DNA from 2 places in the Variovorax sp. P2_H12 genome. Region 2 is predicted to be linked to the other one. Evidence: predicted binding sites of a transcription regulator. Region 2 holds the regulator's gene; the other holds the start of a gene.
The links. Region 2 encodes sigma-54, which starts transcription at its own class of promoters, with help from an activator protein. Its sites were predicted from a motif close to TGGCANGNAANCTGCTTT; they were not measured.

Region 1 (3,350 bases), on a different contig from region 2:
GCGGCAACGGCAAGAACTTCGCGGCGATTCGGGCCGACTCCGGGAACTGACCCCATGAGCGAAGACAAGATCGACAGCGGCATCGGGGAACTGCGCGACCGCATGGGCAAGGTCGAAACCGACCTTCAAGAGAACACCGCAACGACCAAGAGAATCGAAGCCAAGCTCGGGAAATTCATCGAGTTTCTGGACAACCTCGAGGGAGCGATGAAGGTCATGGACGTCATCGCCAAGGGCGCAAAGCCGATCGCGTGGGTGACGGGCATCGTCGCGGCGGTCGCGGGCTGGTGGGCTGCACTGAGGGGAGGTTTCCGATGAGCGACGTTATCAACCTGGCGGGCGGGCGCAAGTTCCTGCTCTGCGTCGGCTGTGGGGCGGTCACGTCCGTCCTGCTGTGGTTCGGCAAGCTCGAGAGCGGCGCCTACGCGACGATCATCCTCGGCACCGTGGGCGCGTTCATCGTGGGCAACGTGGCCGCCCAGAAGAGGGGCGCCGAGTGATGGACCTCCAAACCGCAATGCCTCTCCACCAGGTGCTAGAGGAGATCATCAATCCCGGCCTGGCCATGCTCCCGATGAAGATGGACACGCCGAAAGCACGGCTGATGCTGCTCACGATCGGGCGGCAAGAGTCGCGCTTCCGGTATCGCCGGCAGCAGGGCAACGGGCCTGCCCGAGGTTTCTGGCAGTTCGAACGGGATGGGGGCGTAAAGGGTGTCATGACCCATCCGGCCACGACAGGCCATGCGCATCGGGTATGCGCAGAGCTTGGCATCCCATGGGAGCGGCCGAACGTCTGGGCTGCGCTCGAAACGAACGATCTGCTTGCCGGCGTCTTTGCCCGGCTCAACCTCTGGTGGGCGCCTGGTTCGCTCCCGGAGATCGGCGACTACGAGGGTGCATGGAAGCTCTACGCCAACGTCACATGGCGCCCGGGCAAGCCTCACCGCGAGACATGGAACGGCTACTACGACGAGGCGCGTGCAGCGCTGGGGATCTGACCATGTACGGTGCGCACTTCTGGAACTTCGTCGGCTGGTGGCTACGGGGTGGCCGATGACCTGGCTCTACACCTGGGCCGCAGGGAAGGCTGGCTGGCTGGTCATCATCGGCGCGCTCTTGGCCGCGGTGATGTTCCAGCAGGTGAGGGTGAGCAACGCCCGGGCCGGCGTCGATCGCGCGCGGACCGAGTTGGCCAACTACCGCGCCACCCAGGCCGAGGCCGCCCGCCTGGCCGAGCGTTCACGCCGGGAAACTGAACAACGATGGGCCCGAGCGGCCGAAGGAGTGGCGATCGATGGCCAAAAGAAACTCGACGTGGCGCGTGCAGCTGCTGATCGCGCTGGCGCTGCTGAGCGGCGGCTGCAGCAGCGTGTCGCCGCCTTCCTCGCCTCCATCCGTCGAGCCTCCGCAGATTCCGGCATTACCGCCACAGGGCCGGCAGCCGCCGACCCCGCTGTTCTGCTTGCCGACCTGTTCGGCCGCGCTCGAGAAAGAGCTCGGCTCCTGGGAGAGTTCGCTGACGCTGCCCACGCGCGCGGTCAGACCTGCGAGCGCTACGCAGTCGGACTACAGCCTTGGGACCGGTGATTTCAATCCATAGCCGGGCAGGCGTAAAAAAGCCGCCCGAGGGCGGCTTCTGTTTGAGGCACTATGGCGCTTACTTGCAGGAGCCCGGCAGGTAGCGAGTATCAAGCGGGTTGGTCGCGTCGGTGGCGCACTTCCACGCCGCAATGACCTTGCCGCCGTCCTTCGTGCCATCCATCGCCGTAGCCATGGCGGCATCGATGTATGGAGTCAGAGCGATGGTGTCCTTGTTGGCGACAACAGACCCGCCAAGACCGGCCGGCTCGCCGACGACGGTGATGACGCCGTTGAGGTCAACCGCGAGGCTCTTGACGTACTTGCTGGCCGTCGTGGAGCAGGAATTTGGCAGGCTGGTGCTGATGTCGATAGCCGATGCGCTTTGGTACATCTCGGTGACAGAAGTGCGGCAAGACGAAGCGGCCAGGATCATTTCTGAGACCTTGGCGCGCACGGTGTAGTCCTGATAGGCCGGCAGCGCGACAGCGGCCAGGATGCCGATGATGGCGACGACGATCATCAACTCGATGAGGGTGAAGCCGGCTTGGACGCGGCGGGCGATGGTGCGATGGTTCATTGAAACTCCTGTTGAGGCCGAGGACCAATCCCCGGACGGGTAGCTCACCGCAGCAAATGTGCCAAGCCGGAGATATGTAAAAAAATGTGCATTAGTGCACATGGCACGGCATGATGCGACGAAACGCGGCACGGAGAATGACCAATATGACGAAGGCTCTGACAATTCTTGTCACGCTCGCTCTGTGCGGCGGGGCGTCGGCCGAGACCCTGCGCGAGGCGACCCGCGAGGCGATGCGACTATGTGTCGAGCTGGATGCGCAATCGCTCGAGCATTGTGGTACGGAGATGGCCGGCAGGACGCCACAGCACAGCGCCGCGCGCAAGGCGGTCATGAGGATGAGCCTGCTGCGGAACCTCGAGGTCCGCCGTTGCGAGATCGTCGAGCCCAATGGGACCGACTGCTACTTCAAGGCTGAGTGGCAGATTGAAGCCGGGGCGTCTGACATCCTCGTCGGGCCGGTGCAGTACCTACCGCCGCGCTGAGCTAGTCCGCCAGCTTTTGGAGTGTTTGGGCGACTTCGAGCAACTCGTCGGGGTTGTCGATGAAGTGCTTCAGTGCGATCCGCGCGATCTGACGATTCTCAGGCGTCAGCAACTCTAGCCCCTCACGGAGATAGCGCAGGCAGCTCACGAGGTCGCGGCCTTCGGGTGAAGCACCGTCACGGAAGAACCACCCCTTCCGGCCCGGCAACCCCTCAATCAGGTCCATCGTCCTCGCAGTGAGGGGGCGCATGCCAGCGAGGATGCCGCGGATCTGCTCGCCCGACTTGTGGCCGATTGCATTCCCAAGCGCCTTGCTGCTGCCCATCTCGTCGACGATGAGCGCGAGCCGCTTGCGCCTCCAATCAGAGATTTCGTCGCTGTTCATGGGCGGGGAACATAGCACGCCGCCATGAGTGCGTGGGCTCAGTGCTCGCCCCGCCTCTGTGCTGATCGTCAGCCGACCGGACTGGCGTCCTCGTCCTCGCCCGAAGCTCTGGGCCCGCAACGCTCGTCGGTCACCAGCTTGAAAAGCTCCACGCAGCCAGCGTCGAAGGCTTCCATCCAACTCGGGAAGGATTCGACGCTTGACTCGATGTCGGTCCAGACCGAAGCATCCTCTATGCTTTCGTGGAGCACCCAGTGGAAGTGGCCGGGATCCGGCTCGTCAACGAAGACGGTGATGTGCCGTAAATGTGTCATGGCCGG
Region 2 (3,350 bases):
CATGTCGGGACGGTAGCGCCGGTAGCCGGTGTGGACCAGCGGCTCGTCGGTGGCCGCCAGCGAATTGGTGACGACGCTGATCCGGACCCCGCGCCCGCGGACCTCGCGCATCACCTCCAGCCCCGCCTGGCCCGGGATCAGGTAGGGCGACACCAGCGTGACTTCGGCGCGCGAGCGCCGCATCTGCTCGATCACGTTGTAGCGCACGCTGTCGACGTCGAGCAGCGGCACCCCGCCATAGGAGGCGGTCTTGCCGACCACGCGGTCGGGCGAGTCGGCATAGGCTTCGGCCAGGGTCCAGATCAGGCCGAGCCGGGCGCCGTCCTTCAGCTCCGGCCCCAGCGGCGCGTAGCCCAGCACGTCGTTCGGTGCCGGCGGGCGCGGCGGCGCAGTGGTTGCGGGGCCGGTGGCCTGATCGAAGCGCTGCTGCAGCTCCTCGCGCGGCAGCGAGGATGCGACCACGCTGCCGATCGGCCGCACGTAGGGGCTGTTCCAGTACAGGTCGAACAGGCTGCCGAGGCGCTTCACCAGGGCGCCGGCGACGAAGGTGTCGATGTCCAGGAAGTTCGCGCCGGCGGTCTGCGTGAAGTACTGACTGCCGATGTTGCGCCCGCCTGCCACCGCCATCGCGCCGTCGGCGATGAAGAGCTTGTTGTGCATCCGGCGATTGACGCGGTCGAAGTCGAACAGCGAGCTCGAGAAGCGCTGCAGCAGGCTGCCGCGGCCGGCCGGGAAAGGGTTGAACAGCCGCAGCTCGAGGTTCGGCGTGGCGGCCAGCGCCAGCAACAGGTCGTCCTCGCCCGAGGTGTAGAGGTCGTCCATCAGGAGCCGCACGCGCACGCCGCGCAGGGCCGCATCGCGCAGGGTGCGCAGGAAGTAGCGGCCGGTGTCGTCGTTCTCGATCTGGTAGTACTGGACGTCGAGCGTGCGCTCGGCGCGGCGCGCGAGCTGCAGCCGCGTGTCGAGCGCGAAGTCGCCGCCGGGCATGAGCCGGAAACCGCTCAGATCCGGATCGGGCGACGAGGCCTTGGCGATCCGGCCCAGCGCGGTCTCGCCCGAAGCCATGATTGCACTCGAGGGCGGGCGCTCGACATCGGCCGGCAGCATCGCGCAGCCGCTGGCCAGAAGCACCGCCGCCGCCAGTGCCGCACCGAGCCGCCACCCGCGCACCAGCACGCCCTAGAGCGCCTTGCGCAGATTGGCCGGAGCGATACGCAGCGCCTCGCGGTACTTCGCGACGGTGCGGCGCGCGCACTCGATGCCCTGCTCCTTGAGCATCTCGGAGATCTGGCTGTCGGACAGCGGTTTCTTGAGGTCCTCGGCGCTCACGAACTGCTTGATCAGCGCCCGCACCGCGGTGCTCGAGGCATTGCCGCCGGTCTCGGTGCCGAGCGCCGAGCCGAAGAAGTACTTGAGCTCGAACGTGCCGTAAGGCGTCGCCATGTACTTGGCGGTGGTCACGCGGCTGATGGTCGATTCGTGCAGGCCGAGTTCGTCGGCGATCTCGCGCAGCACCAGCGGGCGCATCGCCAGCTCGCCGTGCACGAAGAAGCTCTTCTGCCGCTCGACGATCGCGTTCGACACCCGCAGGATGGTGTCGAAGCGCTGCTGGATGTTCTTGATGAACCAGCGCGCCTCCTGCAACCGCTGCGAGAGCGCCTGGCTGCCCTCGCCCTTGTGCTGCTTGAGCGCGCCGGCATAGATGTCGTGCACGCGCAGCCGCGGCATGACCTCGGGGTTCAGCATGACGCGGAACTTGATGTTGGTGCTGGTGCCGTTGCCGATGCGCGTGACGATCACGTCCGGCACCACCACGTTGCGCTCGACGTCGACGAAGCGGCGGCCCGGCTTGGGCTCGAGCCGGGCGATCAGCTGCAGGGCGGCGCGCACCTCTTCCTCGTTGCTGCGCGCGAGCGTCGCCAGCCGCTTGAAATCGCGCCGCGCGAGCAGTTCCATCGGCTGCTTGCAGACCGCGATCGCGGTCTGGCGCACCCGCGCCTCGTCGGCACCCTCGCCGGGGTGCGCCAGGGCGCGCAGCTGGATCGTCAGGCACTCGCCGAGGTTGCGGGCGCCGACGCCCACCGGCTCCAGGCTCTGCAGCAGGCCGAGCGCGACCTGGAAGTGATGCACCAGGTCGTCGAACTGGTCGTTGTCGTCGCCGGCCAGGCCCGAGGCCAGGGCCGGCAGCGAATCCTCGAGGTAGCCGTCGTCGTTGAGCGACTCGATCAGGAAGCGCAGCGCGGCGCGGTCGGTCTCGCTGAGCCGCAGGCCCAGTGCCTGCCGATGCAGGAAGGACTGCAGCGTTTCGTGGCTGCGCGCCAGTTCGGTGGCGTCGGTGCGTTCGTCGCCGAGGTTGTTGGCGCGCGCGGGCGCATCGCCGCCCCATTCGCTGTCGTCGGGTGCCAGGTCGACCGTGCCGTCGCCTTCCCAGTCGGGCTCGCCGTCGGCGGCGTCGAGCGGCGCCGTCTCGGCCTCGGGTGTCGCGACCGCAACCTCGGTGGCAGCGGCCGCGGGGCCGGGAGCGTAGTCGCCATCGCCTTCGGCCTGCCGATCGTCGTCGCGCACCGGCGCATCGGCGGCGTCCAGCCCGAACTCCTCGCGCGCCGCCTCTTCGGCCGTCCGCTCGAGGAAAGGGTTGTCGTCGAGCATCTGCTCGACTTCCTGGCTCAGCTCGAGGGTGGACAGCTGCAGCAGCCGGATCGATTGCTGCAGTTGCGGCGTCAGCGCCAGATGCTGGGAGACGCGAAGCGAAAGCCCCTGCTTCATCGAGTAAGGCCCCTACATCCGGAAATGTTCGCCCAGGTACACGCGTCGCACCTCGGCGTTGTCGACGATCTCCGAAGGCGTGCCTTGTGCCAGCACATGCCCGTCGCTGATGATGAACGCGTGATCGCAGATGCCCAGCGTCTCGCGTACGTTGTGGTCGGTGATGAGCACGCCGAGGCCGCGCTCCTTCAGGAAACTGATGATCCGCTGGATCTCGATCACCGCGATCGGGTCGATGCCGGCGAAGGGCTCGTCCAGCAGGATGAAGCGCGGCTGCGTCGCCAGGGCGCGCGCGATCTCGACCCGGCGGCGTTCGCCGCCGGACAGCGACAGCGCCGGTGAATCGCGCAGGTGGTCGACGCGCAGGTCGGCCAGCAGTTCGCCCAGCCGCTCGTCGATGTGCGCCTTGCTGAGCGGCACCATCCGGCCGTGGTCGTCGGGCTCGCTCTGCAGCTCGAGCACTGCGCGCACGTTTTCCTCGACCGTCAACTTGCGGAAGATCGAGGCCTCCTGCGGCAGGTAGCTCAGGCCCATGCGCGCGCGACGATGGATCGGCATGTGGGCGATCGGCTCGCCGTCGATCG

Region 1: AC1DYK_RS19695 (pilin) is a predicted target of sigma-54. The motif match lies at 2,207-2,224, and genes of this name have one in related genera.

Annotation. Positions count from the first base shown of each region.
Region 1 is NZ_JBFUFO010000025.1:131,935-135,284, forward strand. It holds gene AC1DYK_RS19670 (hypothetical protein) at 1-50, shown strand, start outside; gene AC1DYK_RS19675 (hypothetical protein) at 55-318, shown strand; gene AC1DYK_RS19680 (hypothetical protein) at 315-500, shown strand; gene AC1DYK_RS19685 (hypothetical protein) at 500-1,000, shown strand; gene AC1DYK_RS19690 (DUF2514 family protein) at 1,056-1,589, shown strand; gene AC1DYK_RS19695 (pilin) at 1,660-2,160, opposite strand; gene AC1DYK_RS19700 (hypothetical protein) at 2,307-2,645, shown strand; gene AC1DYK_RS19705 (hypothetical protein) at 2,647-3,030, opposite strand; gene AC1DYK_RS19710 (hypothetical protein) at 3,099-3,344, opposite strand.
Region 2 is NZ_JBFUFO010000084.1:5,019-8,368, forward strand. It holds gene AC1DYK_RS35030 (phospholipase D family protein) at 1-1,107, opposite strand, end outside; gene AC1DYK_RS35035 (RNA polymerase factor sigma-54) at 1,180-2,766, opposite strand; gene lptB (LPS export ABC transporter ATP-binding protein) at 2,779-3,350, opposite strand, start outside.